DNA from 4 places in the Streptomyces sp. SCSIO ZS0520 genome. Region 2 is predicted to be linked to each of the others. Evidence: riboswitches for the same ligand, from Rfam matches in the RefSeq annotation. Region 2 holds a riboswitch; each other region holds the start of a gene.
What was found. Region 2 has a riboswitch for cobalamin ahead of MID12_RS10060 (CbtB domain-containing protein). Riboswitches for the same ligand answer to the same signal wherever they lie in the genome.
Positions count from the first base shown of each region.

Region 1: linked by a shared signal. The riboswitch ahead of metE (5-methyltetrahydropteroyltriglutamate--homocysteine S-methyltransferase) and the one ahead of MID12_RS10060 (CbtB domain-containing protein) in region 2 are both predicted to bind cobalamin.
Region 3: linked by a shared signal. The riboswitch ahead of MID12_RS30675 (CoA-acylating methylmalonate-semialdehyde dehydrogenase) and the one ahead of MID12_RS10060 (CbtB domain-containing protein) in region 2 are both predicted to bind cobalamin.
Region 4: linked by a shared signal. The riboswitch ahead of MID12_RS24660 (prenyltransferase/squalene oxidase repeat-containing protein) and the one ahead of MID12_RS10060 (CbtB domain-containing protein) in region 2 are both predicted to bind cobalamin.

Region 1 covers NZ_CP092644.1:796,296-800,830, reverse strand. The annotation lists gene scpA (methylmalonyl-CoA mutase) at 1-260, opposite strand, end outside; gene mutA (methylmalonyl-CoA mutase small subunit) at 260-2,146, opposite strand; cobalamin riboswitch at 2,423-2,636, shown strand; gene metE (5-methyltetrahydropteroyltriglutamate--homocysteine S-methyltransferase) at 2,800-4,535, shown strand, end outside.
Region 2 covers NZ_CP092644.1:2,708,984-2,713,518, reverse strand. The annotation lists gene MID12_RS10080 (alkaline phosphatase family protein) at 1-140, shown strand, start outside; gene MID12_RS10075 (HAD-IIA family hydrolase) at 232-1,011, shown strand; gene MID12_RS10070 (hypothetical protein) at 1,230-2,066, shown strand; gene MID12_RS10065 (CbtA family protein) at 2,206-2,976, opposite strand; gene MID12_RS10060 (CbtB domain-containing protein) at 3,090-3,302, opposite strand; cobalamin riboswitch at 3,337-3,494, opposite strand; gene MID12_RS10055 (glycoside hydrolase family 6 protein) at 3,652-4,535, shown strand, end outside.
Region 3 covers NZ_CP092644.1:7,487,412-7,491,946, reverse strand. The annotation lists gene MID12_RS30690 (Lrp/AsnC family transcriptional regulator) at 1-121, shown strand, start outside; gene cobF (precorrin-6A synthase (deacetylating)) at 97-888, opposite strand; gene MID12_RS30680 (hypothetical protein) at 1,067-1,492, shown strand; cobalamin riboswitch at 1,579-1,756, shown strand; gene MID12_RS30675 (CoA-acylating methylmalonate-semialdehyde dehydrogenase) at 1,956-3,455, shown strand; gene MID12_RS30670 (acyl-CoA dehydrogenase family protein) at 3,460-4,535, shown strand, end outside.
Region 4 covers NZ_CP092644.1:6,135,450-6,139,984, reverse strand. The annotation lists gene MID12_RS24675 (class I SAM-dependent methyltransferase) at 1-82, opposite strand, end outside; gene MID12_RS24670 (glycosyltransferase family 4 protein) at 76-1,476, opposite strand; gene MID12_RS24665 (TetR family transcriptional regulator) at 1,724-2,377, shown strand; cobalamin riboswitch at 2,374-2,507, shown strand; gene MID12_RS24660 (prenyltransferase/squalene oxidase repeat-containing protein) at 2,619-3,869, shown strand; gene MID12_RS24655 (SCO2322 family protein) at 3,866-4,535, shown strand, end outside.

The DNA.
Region 1 (4,535 bases), 1.9 Mb from region 2:
GGGTACGGGCCGCGCAGATAGGGGGCCACGCCCGGGTACGTACCGAGGAAGTCGAGGCCGTCGAGGTCCTCGGCGGTGTACAGCGGCTTGACGCCGATGCCCTCCGGGGTCTCCCAGAGCAGGTCGGCGTCGCTCTTGCCGGTGGACTCGCGTACCGCCGCCTGCCAGTCGGCGTGCGCGCCGCCCGCCGCCTCGTCCGATTCCAGGCCCACGGCCGAGAAGTCCGGAATGGGGCCCGGCTGCCCCGTACTTGACGACATCACGCGACACCCATCTGGTCGAGAAGCGAAGTGAGGACGGCGACCGCGTCGCTGCCCGCGAAGACGAACTCGTCGACTCCGGCCCGTTCGTAGGCCTCGCGGGCCTCGCCCGGGCGGCCCGCGAGGAAGACCCGCTCGGCGCCCGCGCCCTTGAGGGCGGCGGCGACCGCCTCGGCCTGCTCGGCGTAGAGCTTGTCGCTGGAGCAGAGGCAGGCGACCGTCGCGCCGCTCGCGGTGAAGGCCGCCGCGGCGGTCTCGGCGTCGACGCTGACCGGCTCGTGGACCGGCTCGATCCCGGCGGTCTGGAAGAAGTTGGCGGCGAAACCGGCCCGCGCGGTGTGCGCGGCGGCCGGTCCGAGCGCCGCGAGGAAGAGGCGGGGACGTGCGCCGGTGGCGGCGAGGTGCGCGTCCGAGCGGGCCCGCAGCGCCTCGAAGGCCTCGTCGCGGCGCACCCGGGGGAGCCCGCCGCGCGGGGGCTCGGGCGCCGCCTCGCGCTCCACGGACCGCTCGGTCAGATTCGGGAACTCGCTGACGCCGGTGATGGGTTCGCGCCGCTCGGCCAGCTTCGCGGAGCGCTGCCGCCAGCTCGCCGCGAGCCGGTCGCCGACGAGACCGGACCGCAGGGCCTCGGCCTGGCCGCCCGCCCGCTCGATCTCCTGGAACCAGGCCCAGGCCGCCTCGGACAGCTCCCGGGTGAGCTGCTCCACGTACCAGGAGCCGCCCGCCGGGTCGATGACGCGGGCCAGATGCGACTCCTCGATGAGGACGGAGGAGGTGTTGCGGGCGATCCGGCGGGCGAAGGCGTCCGGCAGCCCGAGCGCGCTGTCGAAGGGCAGCACGGTCACCGCGTCCGCGCCGCCGACTCCCGCGCCCAGGGTGGCGACGGTGACCCGGAGCATGTTCACCCAGGGGTCGCGGCGGGTCATCATCACCGGCGAGGTGACGGCGTGCTGGCGCTGGGCACCGGTGGTCCCCGGCGCGCCGCAGACCTCCAGGACCCGGGCCCAGAGGCGGCGCGCGGCACGGAACTTGGCGATGGTCAGGAACTGGTCCGCGCTCGCCGCGTAGCGGAACTCCAGCTGCCCGGCGGCCTGTTCGACCGGGAGGCCGGCCGCGGTCAGCTCCCGCAGATAGGCGACACCGGTCGCGAGCGAGCAGCCGAGCTCCTGCGCGGGCGAGCCGCCGGCCTCGTGGTACGGCAGGGCGTCCACCGTGAGTGCCCGCAGGCCCGGGTACTCGCTGCGGCACCGGGCGGCGAGTTCGGCCGCCGAGGCGGTGAGCGCGTCGAGGTCCGCCGCCTCACCCGTGCGGGCGAGGCGGCTGAGCGGATCGGCGCCGAGGTTGCCGAGGGCGGCGTGCCGGGGGATCTCCTGGTCCTCGTACAGCCGAAGGAGTGCCGGGGCCGCCTCGCGGGAGTCGCCGCCGGTGTCCAGGACGACGGGCGCGAGGTCGAGGTAGACGCCCTCCAGGGCGGTCTTCAGACCGGAGACCGGGATCCCGCCGGGGCCGACCGCCAGCCACAGGGCGCTCACCCCGTTCTCCAGGTCGGCGAGGACCGCGGTGTTCGTCTTCTTCGGGTCGGGGTGCGCGTGCCGCTGGCGCACCTCCCAGCCGGAGACGGCGGTCCCCTCGGGGCGGGCGCCGCGCAGATAGGGGGCGAAGCCCGGGTAGCCGGTGACGGCCGCGGCGTCCTCCGCGGTGTACAGCGGCCGGATGCTCAGCCCGTCCTCCAGGGACGTGGCGAGCGCCTCCTCGGCGGCCGGACCCGCCAGACCCTCCTTGCCCGTCTTGCGCAGGACACCTTCTACGAGGTGCTGCCACTGCTCGCGGGTGGCGTCCGGGAATTCGGCAGCCAGACTGAGTTCGTCGTCGGGGAGGACCGTCATGCGGCACAGGCTAGGGGAGCGGCCGGGGAACCGGCAGCCGTACGTCTCTGTGACCTTCCCCTCCTTGACCCCCCGCTGAGCTGCTGCTGCTCGCCGTGCGTCACCGCTTCCGGACGGCCTGGAGTAGGGGCGGGCCCCAGCGGATTTAGGGGCGGTACGAGGGCTTCCGGTGCGCGCGCCGGGGCGGCTGCGACGGGCGCGGCCGGGCCCCGGCCACCGGGCCCGCGCAGAGCCGGGGGCACGGTCGGCGGACAGGGCTGTCGGGCTCACTCCTCTAGAGTGGCACCCGTAGCTGGTTCGCCCTGTCCGCCAGGCAGCGGCGTCGTAAGAGGGAACCCGGTGGGAATCCGGGACTGCCCCGCAGCGGTGAGTGAGAACGACAGCCGTCACGTGCACTGGGCCCATGGCCTGGGAAGCGACGGCCGGTAGGTGCCTGCCCCGGCAGGCGTGCTCGCGAGTCCGAAGACCTGCCCGCTGCCCGCGCGCCACCGGTGTGCGCGGAGTTCCCGGTGACCTCGAGGGCGGGTCGGCGTGCACGAGGCGAAGCGGCCGCCCGCGCCCTTCCGGCGTACGGCGCCCCGCTGTCCGTGCCGTCCCTTCGCGCCCCCGGCCGTCCCCGGGTCCAGAGGAGAACACTCGCGAAGGAGAGTTCCTTGAACACCAAGTCCGCAGCCGCGGCAGTGAGTTCCACCGTGTACGGCTATCCGCGCCAGGGTCCCGACCGGGAGCTGAAGAAGGCGATCGAGGGCTACTGGAAGGGCCGGGTCGAGGCGCCCGCCCTGCGGGAGACCGCCCGCGCACTGCGCCGGGACATCCTGCGCCGCCTCGCGGAGAGCGGCCTCAGCGAGGTGCCGACCGGCCACTTCTCGTACTACGACCATGTCCTCGACACCAGCGTCATGGTCGGCGCGCTGCCCGAGCGGCACCGCGCCGCCGTCGAAGCCGACGCGCTCGACGGCTACTTCGCGATGGCCCGCGGCACCCAGGAGCTGGCCCCGCTGGAGATGACCAAGTGGTTCGACACCAACTACCACTACCTGGTGCCCGAACTCGGCCCGGACACCGTCTTCCGCGCCGACTCCGGCAAGCAGCTCGCCGAACTGCGGGAGGCCCAGGAGCTCGGGCTCACCGCCCGCCCCGTGCTGCTCGGCCCGGTGACCTATCTGCTGCTCGCCAAGGCGGCGCCCAAGGTGGCGGCGGACTTCGAGCCGCTCACCCTCCTGGACCGGCTGCTGCCGGTGTACGCGGAGATCCTCGCCGATCTGCGGGCCGCGGGCGCCGCCTGGGTCCAGCTCGACGAGCCCGCCCTGGTCCAGGACCGCAGCCCGGCCGAACTCAACGCCGCGGCCCGCGCCTACCGCGAGCTCGGCGCGCTCACCGACCGTCCCCGCCTGCTCGTCGCCTCCTACTTCGACCGGCTCGGCGAGGCCCTGCCGGTGCTCGCCAAGTCGCCGGTGGAGGGGCTCGCCCTCGACTTCACCGGACCCGCGGCGGCCAACCTCGACGACCTCGCCGCGGTCGGCGGCCTGCCCGGCAAGCGCCTGGTGGCCGGGATCGTCGACGGGCGCAACGTCTGGATCAACGACCACGAGAAGTCCCTCGCCGTCCTCGGCACCCTGCTCGGGCTCGCCGAGCGGGTCGACGTCGCCGCCTCCTGCTCGCTGCTGCACGTGCCCCTGGACACCGCCGCCGAACGCGAGATCGACCCGGGGATCCTGCGCTGGCTCGCCTTCGCCCGGCAGAAGACCGCCGAGGTCGTCACCCTCGCCCGCGGCCTCGCCGAGGGCACCGACGCCATCGCCCCCCAACTCGCCGCCAACCGCGCCGCTCTCGCGCTGCGCGCCGGTTCCTCCCTCGTCCACGACCCCGCCGTACGCGCCCGCGCCGCCGCGGTCACCGAGGCGGACGGGCGCCGCGGCCTGCCCTACCCGGAGCGCGCCGCCGCCCAGCGCGCCCACCTCGGGCTGCCGCTGCTGCCGACCACCACGATCGGCTCCTTCCCGCAGACCACCGGGCTGCGCACGGCCCGCGCGGACCTCAGGGCGGGCCGGATCGACGAGGCCGGGTACGAGGAGCGCATCGAGAACGAGATCCGGGAGGTCGTCTCCTTCCAGGAGGAGGCGGGCCTCGACGTCCTCGTGCACGGCGAGGCCGAACGCAACGACATGGTGCAGTACTTCGCCGAGCGGCTCACCGGCTACCTCGCCACCCGGCACGGCTGGGTGCAGTCCTACGGCACCCGCTACGTCCGCCCGCCGATCCTCGCCGGGGACATCTCCCGGCCCGAGGCGATGACGGTGCGCTGGACCCGCTTCGCCCAGTCGCTCACCGCCCGCCCGGTCAAGGGCATGCTCACCGGCCCGGTCACCATGCTCGCCTGGTCCTTCGT
Region 2 (4,535 bases):
CCGAGGACGTCCCCTCCCGCGTCGAACACCTCGACCTGGACGTCCCCTCCGGCGCCCGCGAGGCCACCGTGCGCTTCCGCTACCGCGGGGGCGACAACTGGTTCTGGGCGCTCGACGGGGTCCGGCTGACCAGCGGCTGATTAAGGTGGGGGCGTCGGCACGGTGTGGTGGCGGCGCCCCCAGCACGGCACTTTCTCGGTTCGGTTCGGCGTACGGCAGGAGACCCGCACGATGTCACACCGCAGGCCCATCGATTCCTGGCTCACCGACATGGACGGGGTCCTCATCCACGAGGGCGTGCCCATCCCGGGAGCCGAGGCCTTCATCAAGCGGCTCCGCGAATCCGGCAAGCCCTTCCTGGTCCTCACCAACAACTCCATCTACACCGCCCGCGACCTGCACGCCCGCCTGAAGCGGATGGGCCTGGACGTCCCGGTCGAGAACATCTGGACCTCCGCCCTCGCCACCGCCAAGTTCCTCGACGACCAGCGCCCCGGCGGCACCGCGTACGTCATAGGGGAGGCGGGCATGACCACCGCCCTGCACGACATCGGGTACGTCCTCACCGACGCCGACCCGGACTACGTGGTACTCGGCGAGACCCGTACGTACTCCTTCGAGGCGATGACCAAGGCGGTACGGCTGATCAACGCGGGCGCCCGCTTCATCTGCACCAACCCCGACGAGACCGGCCCCTCCACCGAGGGCCCGCTGCCCGCGACGGGCTCGGTGGCGGCGCTCATCACCAAGGCCACCGGCAAGGAGCCCTACTTCGCGGGCAAGCCGAACCCGCTGATGATGCGCACCGGCCTGAACGCGATCGGCGCCCACTCCGAGTCCAGCGCGATGATCGGCGACCGGATGGACACCGACGTCCTGGCCGGTCTGGAGGCGGGCATGGAGACCTTCCTCGTCCTGACCGGCCTCACCGCCGAGGCCGACATCGAGAAGTACCCCTTCCGGCCGTCCACCGTGGTGCGCTCGATCGCCGATCTGGTGGATCTGGTCTGAGGCGGGGGCGGGGCCGAGGTCGGGGTCGGGGGCGGGGGCGGGGCTGCCTTCGGAGTCGTGGCCGGAGCCGGGGTGTTCCGGCCGCCGCCGACCGGGGTGTTCCCGGCTGAGAGGTGGCCCGGCCGCCCGGTCGGCGCCGGGCCCGTGGCTACGCTGCGTAGCGCTCCGGATGCGAAGTGCCTCCGCGGAGGTGAACCTGCCGTAGTAGGAGGTTCACGATGCACATAGCTCTGCTCCCTCTGAGCGCCGCCGCCGCGGGCGCCGTCCTGATGGCGGCACCCGCGGGCGCCGTCCAGGGGCCGCCGCCATCCGCGGGGGACGGGGTGGTGCGGGTCGCGCCCGCGGTCGTCGACCGCGGCGGCAGTGTCGCGCTCACCGTCACCGGCTGCCCGGGCCGCACCGGCCGGGCCTACTCCCCGGCCTTCGCCGCCCCCGCCGAACTCGCCGCCGCCCCGGGCGCCCCGCTCCGCGCCGAGGCCCGGATACGGCCCACCGCCACCCTCGGCCTGCACGAGGTGCGGATCGCCTGCGCGACCACCGGCAGCCCGGTGGACCCGGACGGCGCCGCCCGGGCCGACCGGGGGCTGCTCACCACCTTCCGGGTGCTCGACGAGGGGGCGGGCGACCGGGCGCGCACGGGAGACCTGGCGCCCTCGCAGAGCGGCGCGGACGACGGCGCCCAGGGCGCCCGCCACGCGGCACACCCCGCGAGCTCGGCGCCCGGCGAGCAGCAGAGGCGGGCGCCCGGCGAGAAGCAGGGAGCGGCCCACGGCGAGAAGCAGACGTCGGCCACTGGCGAGGAGCAGACGTCGGCCCCCGCCGAGCAGCAGGGAGCGGCGGCCCCCGAGGCGACAGGCGCGGCCCCTTCCGCCTCGCCCGGGCCGCGGCCCCCCGGCGCCGCCGCCCCGGAGATGGCCGCCCAGCCCGAACTCGCGGGCCCCGGCACCCGGCACACCGTCACCGGCCTCGCCCTCGCCTCGGTGGCCGCGGTCGCGATGGCGGTACGGAGCACCCGCCGCCGAGCCGCGCGGACCGGCGGAAAACCGCGTGGCTGACGGGAGTTGAGGGGCGGGCGGACCACCGGGCGGACCACCGGGGGAGAACGCGGGGGAACGGGGGAGTGGTGAAGGCCCCGACACCCGGCCCCGGAATCGGGGACGGGCACCGGGGCCGGGTGCGCGATGCGGGCGCCGGTCAGGCCGTGGCGGTCTCCCGCCGCGGCTCGGCGGCGGTGGCAGGGCGGGACGCGGCACGCAGGCCGAGAGCGCCGAAGACCGCGCCGAAGACGGCCCAGAGGAGGGCCTGGGTGCCGATCGACAGGACGCGGAAGTCCCAGAGCAGGGTGGCCTCGACCGGTACCGCGTCCGGGTTGTCCGGGAGCAGGAAGAGCACCGCGAGGACGGCGATCACGGTGGCGGCCACGGCGGTGTGGCGTACCGGGACGGGCCGTTCGGCGAGCTTCACCGCGACCTGCCAGGCGAGCAGCAGGCCGAGGACGCCGATCGCGACCGCGCCGAGCCACATCTCCTGGCGGTCGGTGACCGTGGCGGAGTCGCCGACGCCGGGCGGGTTGGCCGGGTAGCGCAGGGCGGGCAGCAGGGCGACCGCGAGGAAGGCGGCGGCGGCGAAGACCAGGGCGCGCGGCCAGGGGTTCGCCAGGGGCGTGCGCCGGTGGATCAGGGCGTAGGCGAGGGCGAAGAACACGCCGAGGGCGATGCCCGCGACGACCGCCGTGACCACCAGGCCGAAGTGCTGGGTGGAGCGGGAGAAGAGTTCCTCGTGGTGCTGGGCCGCGGCGGCGGCGTGCTCGTGCGCGTGCTCCTTCGCCGCGCGCGCCTCCTCCTCGCGGATGGCGCGGTCCATCAGCGGTTCCGCCGCGAACAGCGAGAAGAGACCGGCCGCGAGACCGGCGGCGGCGCCCGCGACGACGCCGCGTCCGAGCAGGGGTATCAGGGGTGTGGACATGGTTCTGTGCGCTCCGGGATCAGTACGCGGGGGTGGTCGTACGTGGTGCTCGGGGGTGTCGTCACAGTCCGGTGCGGGCCCGTGGGCGCCGAGCGGGACTGTGACGACACTCTCTAGTGGCAGGGAGCGCCGAAGAGGTGGCGGCCGTCGTGGGCGAACTCGTGCAGGTAGCTGCCGGTCGCGGAGACCAGGGTGCCCTGGTCGAGGAAGACGGCGTACAGGGCGATCAGGGAGACGATCGCCGCGGCCGCCGCGATCGCCCAGTCGCGGGCGCTGAGGGTGGCGTCGGCCGCCGATGCGGTGTGCGATGCGGTGTGCAAGGACATACCGGTGGACCTCCTTCTTGGGGTTTCCACGCCCCATGGCAGGAGGACGACGGGTCAGTTCCTGACTCCCGCGCGGCGGCGGCCGGCGGTAACAGTGGCGGGACCGTCCCGGATTCGCACCGGGTTCCTGGCTTCCGTCGCCTCGATGTATGGATTTGTCGTCCGGAGAGTCCCAGCAGTTCGGTGAACCTGTCAACCAGACAGGTCACTTCTGCGTCCGCCCTCGGACACTCCCGCGCGCCCGCCGCCCCGCCCCGATCGCAAGCCGCCGACCTGGGGTGTACGGACGCTGTGCGGTGAGGGAGGTGTGCCACGATGGGACGCCAGTGAGCCCACCGAGGGGGAGTGGATGTACGGCAGCACACCGATCTGCCGGGCCGCGGACCGCGGCACCGTGAGCAAGCGCACAACCGCCCCCGCCCGTACGGGGCTTCGGGCCGCGGCGCTCGGCGCGGCGGCCGCGCTGCTGCTCGCCGGCTGCTCCTCCTCCGACGACGGCGGCGGCGAGGAGTCCGCGCCGGTGCGTCAGCAGCCCAAGGCCGCCGACCCGTTCTGGGTGAATCCGGACGGCAAGGCCGCGGCGCAGGCGGCCGGTTACCGGGGTGACGGGCAGGACGAGGAGGCCGGTCTCCTCCGCCGGATCGCCGAGCAGCCCGCCGCCGAGTGGATCGGCCAGGAGAACGCCGAGCAGCAGGCGCGCGGTTTCACCGAGGCCGCCGCCAAGGCCGACCGCAGGGCCCTGCTCGTCCTCTACAACATCCCGCACCGCGACTGCGGCAACTACTCGGGCGGCGGCGCCGCGGACGGCGACGCCTACCGCGGCTGGGTCGAGCAGGTCGCGGGGGGCATCGGGGACCGCCCCGCCACCGTGGTCCTCGAACCCGACGCCGTACTGCACCTGGTGGACGGCTGCACCCCCGGCGAATTCCACGAGGAGCGCTTCGACCTGCTCAAGGGCGCCGTCGAGCGCCTGGGCGCGCTCAAGGACACCGAGGTCTACCTCGACGCGGGCAACGCGGGCTGGGGCAAGCCCGATCAGCTCTTCGAGCCGCTGAAGCGGGCGGGCGTGGAGCAGGCGGACGGCTTCGCGGTCAACGTCTCGAACTTCTACGGCACCGCCCAGTCCGTCGCCTACGGCAAGCAGCTCTCCGCGAAGCTCGGCGGCAAGCCCTTCGTCGTCGACACCAGCCGCAACGGCAACGGCCCTTACACCGGCGGCGATCCGAAGGAGCG
Region 3 (4,535 bases), 4.8 Mb from region 2:
GGTGGCCCTGCGCGAGCGCGTGCCGCGGCGGCTGCTGCCCCTGGTGGCGGCGATCGGGCGGGCCGCCTCGGCGCCGGGGCGCGGCGCTGAGGGTGCTCAGCCCTCGCCGCCCTCCGGCTGAAGCCGCAGCAGATAGGTGTCCATGATCCAGCCGTGCCGGGCGCGGGCCTCGGCGCGCAGGCGCGTGATGCGCTCGGCGACCTCGTCCAGCGGCCCGGCCACCAGGATCTCGTCCGGGGTGCCGAGATAGGCGCCCCAGTAGATCCAGACGCCCTCGCCCGTGAGCCGGGTGTAGGCCTCCTGGGCGTCGAGCATGACCACCAGGTCGCCGTCGTCGTTCGGGAAGTCCTCGGCCAGCCGCCGCCCGGGGGTGAGGCGGACGGGGCGGCCGACCCGGTTGAGGGTGATCCGGTGGCGTGCGGCGAGCGCCGAGACGCTGCTGATGCCGGGGACCACCTCGTGGTCGAAGTCCACGGTCCCGCGGGCGCGGATGTCCGCCAGGACGGCGAGGGTGCTGTCGTAGAGCGCCGGGTCGCCCCAGACCAGGAAGGCGCCGGTGCCGCCGGGGGCGAGTTCCTCCCGGATCAGCCGCTCGCAGACATCGGCCCGGCGCCGCCGCCAGTCGTGCACCGCCGAGGTGTAGCCCGCGCGGTCCTCCTGCGCGCGGTCCCGCCAGGGGTCGGCCGCCTCGACGATCCGGTACGGGCCGCTGAGGTGCTCGTCGAGGATCTCGCGGCGCAGCCGGGTCAGCGACTCCTTCTCCCGGCCCTTGCCGAGGACGAAGAAGACCTCGGCCCGGCGCATCGCCTTCACCGCGGCGAGGGTGAGGTGGTCGGGGTCGCCGGCGCCCATGCCGATGACGAGGATGCGGCGTTCTTGCGTACTCATGTCTCCCTCGGGCCCGCCACCGCGCGGCGGCCTCGGCTCGCTGTCTTCCCTGGCCGATCGGCCTCCCATCCAAGCATCCGCGGCGGGCGGCGGCGGGCCCGCGGTCCCCGCACAAGTCACTGGCCGCGCCGGGTACGGGAGTTGTAGCGTGCCGCCATGATGACGCACCGAAAGGTCCATGCCGCGTAGGCGCCCTTCCGCCCTGCGGGGCGAGACTCCCGTACCGCGCCCCCGTCGGCGCCGGTTCCCTCCGGTCGGCCCGGTCTCCGGATCCTGTGTCGCGGCCCTGTGCCGCCTGGAGCGGACCCGCCTGTGGCCGGAGGCGACCGCCGAGGCCTTCTGGCACTGGCGGGCCCTGGCCCACGGCCCCCTGCGCCGGGTGGCCGATCCCCCCTTCGGCGCCCCGAGTTGCGGCATCCCGGAGTGCGGCTGCGACCCCGGCTACTTCCGCGACCGGCTGGAACTCGCGCTCCATCTGCTGCCCCGCAAGAGCGCCCGCGAGCTGCGCGCGCTGCTGCGGCCGCTCGACGAGAAGATCCTGGCCAGGGCCCGGATCATCCGCGCGGACGGCCCGGACGACCCCTGGTGGCGGGGAGAGCTGTGAGCATCCGCCGCCATCGGGCGGGCCGCGGCCGGAAATCACGTCCGGGGCCGGGCCGGGGTGGACTTACTAGGACGTCCAACTATATGTTCGTGACCAAGGCCCGCGGTGTCAGGGAAGCCGGTGCGATTCCGGCGCGGTCCCGCCACTGTGACCGGGGAGTTCGTCCTCGCAGGACACGCCACTGACGGAGAGATCCGTCGGGAAGGCAAGGGGACGCGCGCTGATCCGGGAGTCAGGATACCGGCCGCGGGATGTTCCGTGTTTCCACGAGGATGGAGCAGACACGCATGGCACCGGTCCGTACCCACGACCTGGGTGATCCGCTTCGGCACGCGCGACTGCGCACCGCCTGACGGCACTTCGTCTCCGCGTCTTCCCGGCCGACCACGGCCGCGCGCTGCCGCGCGCGCCGCCGGTCCGCCCTGCCATCCCCCGGATCCCACCTGACGAGAGCAGGCTTTCCATGGTCCGTGAACTGACCCATTTCATCGGCGGCAAGCACACCCCGGGGACCTCGGGTGCGTACGGCGATGTCTTCGACCCCAACACCGGCGAGGTGCAGGCCAGGGTGCCGCTGGCCGGCCGCGCCGAGACCGGGGCGGCCGTCGCGGACGCCGCCGGGGCGCAGCGCGAGTGGGGCGAGTGGAACCCGCAGCGCCGCGCCCGGGTCCTGCTGCGCTTCCTCCAACTCGTCGAGGGCGAGAAGGAGTCGCTGGCCCGGCTGCTCTCCGCCGAGCACGGCAAGACCGTCGCGGACGCGCACGGCGACCTGGCGCGCGGCCTCGACGTGGTGGAGTTCGCCGCGGGCATCCCGCACCTGCTCAAGGGCGAGTTCACCGACAACGCCGGGGCCGGGATCGACGTCCACTCGCTGCGGCGCCCGCTCGGCGTGGTCGCGGGCATCACCCCCTTCAACTTCCCCGCGATGATCCCGCTGTGGAAGGCGGCGCCCGCCCTGGCCTGCGGCAACTCCTTCGTCCTCAAGCCCTCCGAGCGCGACCCCTCGGTGCCGCTGCGGCTCGCGGAACTCTTCCTGGAGGCGGGCCTGCCGCCGGGCGTCCTCAATGTCGTCAACGGCGGCAAGGAGGCCGTCGACACCCTCCTGGAGGACCCGCGCGTCCAAGCGCTCGGCTTCGTCGGCTCCACGCCGATCGCCGCGCACATCTACGCCACCGCCGCCGCGCACGGCAAGCGGGCGCAGTGCTTCGGCGGCGCCAAGAACCACATGATCGTGATGCCCGACGCGGATCTCGACCAGGCCGTGGACGCGCTGGTCGGCGCGGGCTACGGCTCGGCGGGCGAGCGGTGCATGGCGATCTCGGTGGCGGTGCCGGTCGGCGAGGAGACCGCCGAGGCGCTGGTCGCCCGCCTCAAGGAGCGGATCGGCTCCCTGCGCATCGGCCGCAGCGACGACCCGGCGGCGGACTTCGGCCCGCTGGTCGGCCGGGACGCTGTCGACCGGGTCCGCGGCTATGTGGACCTCGGTGTCCGGGAGGGCGCCGAACTCGTCGTGGACGGGCGGGACTTCACGCTCGAGGGGCACGAGGGCGGCTTCTTCGCCGGGGCCTCGCTCTTCGACAGGGTCACCCCGGGGATGCGGATCTACCAGGAGGAGATCTTCGGCCCGGTCCTCTCGGTGGTCCGCGCCGCCGACTACGAGGAGGCCCTGCGGCTGCCCACCGAGCACGCCTACGGCAACGGCGTCGCGCTCTTCACCCGGGACGGCGACACGGCCCGCGACTTCACCCGGCGGGTGGACACCGGCATGGTCGGCGTCAATGTGCCGATCCCGGTGCCGGTGGCCTACCACACCTTCGGCGGCTGGAAGCGGTCCGGCTTCGGCGACCTGGGGCAGCACGGCCCGGACGCGGTCCGCTTCTACACCCGTACCAAGACCGTCACCTCGCGCTGGCCCTCCGGGGCCAAGGAGGGCGCGAGCTTCACCATCCCGACCATGGGGTGACGGCATGACCACTCTCCTCAACGAGGACCAACTCGCCGTCGTCGAGACCACCTTGGACTTCGCCCGCGAGCATCTCGCCCCGGGCGCCCTCGGCTGGGACCAGGACAAGCACTTCCCCGTCGACGTGCTCCGCAAGGCCGCGGGGCTCGGCCTCGGCGGGGTCTACGTCCGCGAGGACCTGGGCGGTTCGGGGCTCTCCCGCGCCGACGGGGTGCTGATCTTCGAGGCGCTGGCCACCGGCTGCCCCTCGATCGCGGGCTACCTCTCCATCCACAACATGGTCGGCTGGATGATCGACCGCTACGGCTCCCCCGCCCAGCGGGCCCGCTTCCTGCCCGCGCTGTGCGCCATGGAGCAGCTCGGCAGCTACTGCCTCACCGAACCGGGCGCGGGCTCCGACGCCGCCGCGCTGCGCACCCGCGCGGTGCGCGACAAGGACCACTGGGTGCTGACCGGGGTGAAGCAGTTCATCTCCGGGGCGGGCGCCTCCCAGGTGTACGTGGTCATGGCGCGCACCGGCGCGGACGGGCCCGGCGGGATCTCGGCCTTCCTCGTCGAACGCGACGACCCCGGCGTCTCCTTCGGCCCGAACGAACGCAAGATGGGCTGGAACGCCCAGCCCACCCGGCAGGTCCTGCTCGACGGGGTGCGGCTGCCCGCCGACCGGCTGCTCGGGCCGGAGGGCGGCGGCTTCCGGATCGCCATGAACGGCCTCAACGGCGGCCGCCTCGGCATCGCCGCCTGCTCGCTCGGCGGCGCGCAGAACGCCCTGGACCGGGGCCTGGCCTATCTGCGCGACCGGGAGGCCTTCGGCGCCACCCTGCTGGACGCCCAGGCCCTGCAGTTCCGGCTCGCCGACATGGCCACCGAACTCGCCGCCGCCCGGGCCCTCGTACGGCAGGCCGCGGACGCCCTCGACCAGGGCACCGCGGACGCCCCGCAGCTGTGCGCCATGGCCAAGCGCTTCGCCACCGACACCGGCTTCTCCGTCGCCGACCGGGCGCTGCAACTGCACGGCGGATACGGCTACTTGGCCGAGTACGGGGTGGAGAAGATCGTCCGGGACCTGCGGGTCCACCA
Region 4 (4,535 bases), 3.4 Mb from region 2:
CGTGCCGCCCGGCCCCGCAGCCGAGGTCGAGCACGCGATCGCCCGCGGCGAGCGGGAAACGGGAGAAGTCGACGGTCAGCACGTGGCCCTGCTTTCGCGATCCGGTACGGCAATTCCTTCGGCCGCCGCCGGGCGGGCGGCGGGGCGGCGCGCGGGGGCGGCGCCGGAGCGGGCGAGGGCCTCGCGGTAGCGCTCGGCGGTGCCCCGGGCGGCCTCGGCCCAGGTGAAGTTGGCGAGCACGCGCTCCCGGCCCGCGGCGCCCAGCCTGCGGCGCAGCCCCTCGTCGCCGAGCAGCCGCCCGAGGGCCGCGGCGAGCGCGCCGGACTCGCCGGGCGGCACCGCGAGGCAGGTCTCCCCGTCGGCTCCGGCGACCTCCGGGATGGCGCCGCCGGTGGTGGCGACGAGCGGGGTGCCGGTGGCCATCGCCTCGGCGGCCGGGAGCGAGAAGCCCTCGTACAGCGAGGGTACGCAGGCCACTTGGGCGGAGCGGACCAGGTCGACGAGTTCCTCGTCGGTGATGCCCTTGACGAAGTCGACGGCGCCCTCGAGTCCGTAGCGCTCGATCATCTGGGCGACCGGGCCGTCCTCGGCGCGCTTGCCGACGACGACGAGATGGGCCTCGGGCACCTCGGTGCGCAGCTTGGCGAGGGCCTCGACGAGGTGGACGAGGCCCTTCAGCGGGACGTCCGCGCTGGAGGTGGTGACGATCCGGCCGGGCACCTCGGCCACCGAGGGGTCGGGGCGGAACAGGCCGGTGTCGGCGCCGATGTGCACGACGTGGACGCGGGAGGGCGCGACGCCGAGGTGGTCGACGATCTCCTGCCGGGAGCTGCCGGAGACGGTGAGCACCGACTCCAGCCTGCGGGCCACCCGCTTCTGCATCCGGGTGAAGGCGTACCAGCGGCGCACCGAGGCCCGGCGGCGCCAGTGCGGGGCGGCGTCCAGCTCCAACTGCCGGTCCACGGTGATCGGATGGTGGATGGTGGTGACGAGCGGGGCGCCGAGGTCGCCCAACAGCCCGTATCCGAGGGTCTGGTTGTCGTGCACGACGTCGAACTCCCCCGCGCGGGCGCGCAGATGGCGACCGGCCCGCAGCGAGAAGGTGAGCGGCTCGGGGAAGCCGCCGGTGAGCATGGTGGCGACTTCGAGGGCGTCGATCCAGTCGCGGTACTCGCCGCGCGCGGGTCTGCGGAAGGGGTCCGAGGGCCGGTAGAGGTCCAGGCTCGGCAGCTCGGTCAGGCGCGGATTGGGGGCGCCGCCGGTGCCGTTCCCGTCGAGGACGGGGTAGGGCTGGGCGCCGATGACCTCGACCTGGTGGCCGAGGCGGGCGAGTTCCCGGGACAGGTGCCGTACGTAGACGCCCTGGCCCCCGCAGTACGGGTTGCCCTTGTAGCTGAGCAGGGCGATGCGCAGCGGCCGGTCACCGTCGGGGGCGGAGCCCGCGCGATGGCCGTCCTTCCTGGCCTCAGCGGTCACTCCGGGCCCCCTTCTCACGGCTCTTTCACGCGAGACTACGCGCGGCGCTAACCTAGAACAAGTTTCAGAGTGGAGCATTCCGGAACGCTCGGAGGATCGAATTTACCGGCTGGTAGCCCGTACTGTGCCGGGCGGACCAGGTGATTCGCGCCACGGCCGAGCCCCCTGCCATGCTGTGCCGTCCGGGGGCAGCGCGGCCCCGGCGCGGCGACGCTCCCGCACCCGGCAGCCCGCACGGAACGGACAGATGGCAACGCACGCACGGCCCTCGCATCCGGCCTCCCCGCAGACCGAGCGGCAGGCGGCCCGGCGCCGCCGGATGCTGCGCGCGAGCGCCGAGCTGGCCGCGCGGGGCGGCTTCGACGCCGTGCAGATGCGCGAGGTCGCCGAGGTCGCGCAGGTCGCCCTCGGCACCCTGTACCGCTACTTCCCGTCCAAGGTCCATCTGCTCGTGGCGACCATGCAGGACAAGCTCGGCCAGCTGCACACCACGCTGCGCGAGCGGCCCCCGGACGGGGCGGGCCCCGCCGAACGGGTCGCCGCGACCCTGATGCGCGCCTTCCGCGCCCTCCAGCGCGAACCGCTGCTCGCCGACGCCATGGTGCGCGCGCTGACCTTCGCCGACCGCTCGGTCAGCGCCGAGGTCGACCAGGTCACCCGGCAGACCATGGCGCTCATCCTGGACGCCATGGGCCTCGCGGATCCGAGCCCGGCGCAGCTGTCCGCGGTCCGGGTGATCGCGCACACCTGGCACTCGGCGCTGATCACCTGGGTCTCCGGCCGCGCCTCGATCACCCAGGTCGGCTTCGACATCGAGACGGTGTGCCGCCTCATCGACCTCACCTCGGCCGGGCCGCCCGAGGAGCCGCCGGGCCGAACCGCCCCCGGACCCGACCGGTAAAGTGACCGCGTCGTTCTCATGCCCGCCTCGGGGGAAGCCGGTGGAAACCCGGCGCTGACCCGCAACCGTGAGCCGCCCGTCCCCGAAACGGCGGCGAGCCGGAATGCCCGGGGCGGATATGACCGGCTCGCGTCACCGGGACCCCGGTGACAGGCACCGTCGAGGCATACGGGGCCGCAGCCGCCCGGTGCTCCGCGTGCCGTGCCGCGCGGCTCCGCCACAGGGAGAGGCACCGCCGCTCATGAACGTTCGCCGCACCGCAGCGGTTCTCGCCGCCGTCGCCGTGACCGGGGCGGCCTCCGCACCGGCCGCGCTCGCCGAGACCCCGAAGCCGTCCCCCTCGGTGGCCCTGCCCTCCGGCCTGTACGGGAAGGCGGACCCGCAGTTCGACGGGGTCTGGCGGCAGTCGCTCGCCTTCCTCGCCCAGGACACCGCCTCGGTGCGGCCCGCGGACAAGGCGGTCGACTGGCTCACCGGACAGCAGTGCGCGGACGGCTCCTTCGCCCCCTTCCGCGCCGACGCCGCCGCGGCCTGCGGCAAGAAGACCCCCGTGGACAGCAACAGCACGGCCGCCGCGGTGCAGGCCCTCGCCGCGCTCGGCGGGCACGAGAAGACCACCGGCAAGGCGGTCGGCTGGCTGAAGTCGGTGCAGAACAAGGACGGCGGCTGGGGCTACAACCCGGGCGGCGCCAGCGACACCAACTCCACCTCCCTGGTCATCGGCGCCCTGAAGGCCGCGGGCGAGGACCCGGCCGCGGTGCGCAAGGGCGGCAAGTCGCCCTTCGACGCGCTGGACGCGCTGACCGTGCCCTGCACCGTCAAGGACGGCGGCGGCGCCTTCGCCTTCCAGCCCGGCAAGTCCGCGGGCGGGCAGCAGCCGGGCCCGCTGGAGCCCAACGCGGACGCCTCCGCCGCCGGAGTCCTCGGCAGCCTCGGCAAGGGCCTGGCCGCCACCGGGGGCGGGAAGGACGCGGGCGGCGCCTGCGTCGAGCCCGGCGCGGCCACCCCGAAGGAGAGCGCGGCGGGCGCCGCGGACTACCTGGAGAAGGAGCTGACGGGCGGCACCCATCTGATGTCGGTGATGCCGGGCGCCGAGAAGAAGCCCGACTTCGGCAACACCGCGGACACCGTGGTCGCGCTGGCCGCCGCGGGCCGCCCGGACGCGGCCCGTAAGGCGTACGGCTGGCTGGAGAAGAACGCGGCCGACTGGGCGCGCGGGGGCGGTCCCGCCGCCTACGCGCAGCTGGTGCTCGCCGCGCACGCCGTCGGCGCCGACCCCCGCGCCTTCGGCTCCACCGACCTGGTCGGCGCGCTCGACGCCCAGGGCCCGGCGCCCGAGTCGCAGAAGGACGGCAGCGCCGAGGACGCCGCGCAGGACAAGGAGAAGGACGAGGACGGCACCAGCGTCTGGTGGATCGTCGGCGTCGGGCTCGTCGCCGGTATCGGGGTCGGCTTCCTGTTCAGCAGCCGCAACAAGAAGCAGGGGAAGTGACCGGCCGGGTCCCGGAGTCGGCGGCCCCGGCGGACGGGCGCCGCACCCCGGCACCCCGCCGCGCGCCCGCCCTGGCCGCCCCGCTCGCCGCCGTACTGACCGCCGTACTCGCCGTCCTGCTCGCGGCGGCGCCCGCGGGGGCCGCCGGTTACCGGTACTGGTCCTTCTGGGAGCGCGAGAACAACGCCTGGCGGTACGCGAGTCAGGGCCCCTCGCTGACGCGCCCCGCGGACGGGTCGGTGCAGGGCTTCCGGTTCTCCGTGAGCGAGGACTCGAAGGACGCCGCCAAGCCGCGCGGCGAGGCCGACTTCGGCACGGTCTGCGCGGACACCCCGGCCGAGAAGGGCCGCAAACGCCTCGCCCTGGTCCTCGACTTCGGCACCCCGGCCGACGCCCCCGGGGGCGAGTCGCCGCCGAAGCCGCGCACCGTCTGCGCGCGGGTGCCCGCCGACGCCAGCACCGCCGAGGCGCTCGCCGCGGTGGCCGAACCGCTGCGCTACGACAGCAAGGCCCTGCTCTGCGCGATCGCGGGCTACCCGAAGTCCGGCTGCGGCGAACAGGTCTCGGGCGAGGCCGAGCGCGAGCCCGGCACCCGAGGCGAGGCCGGGGACGGCTCCGGCGGCGAGGACGGCGGCCCCTCCTTCGGCCTGATCGGCGGCGGCGCCC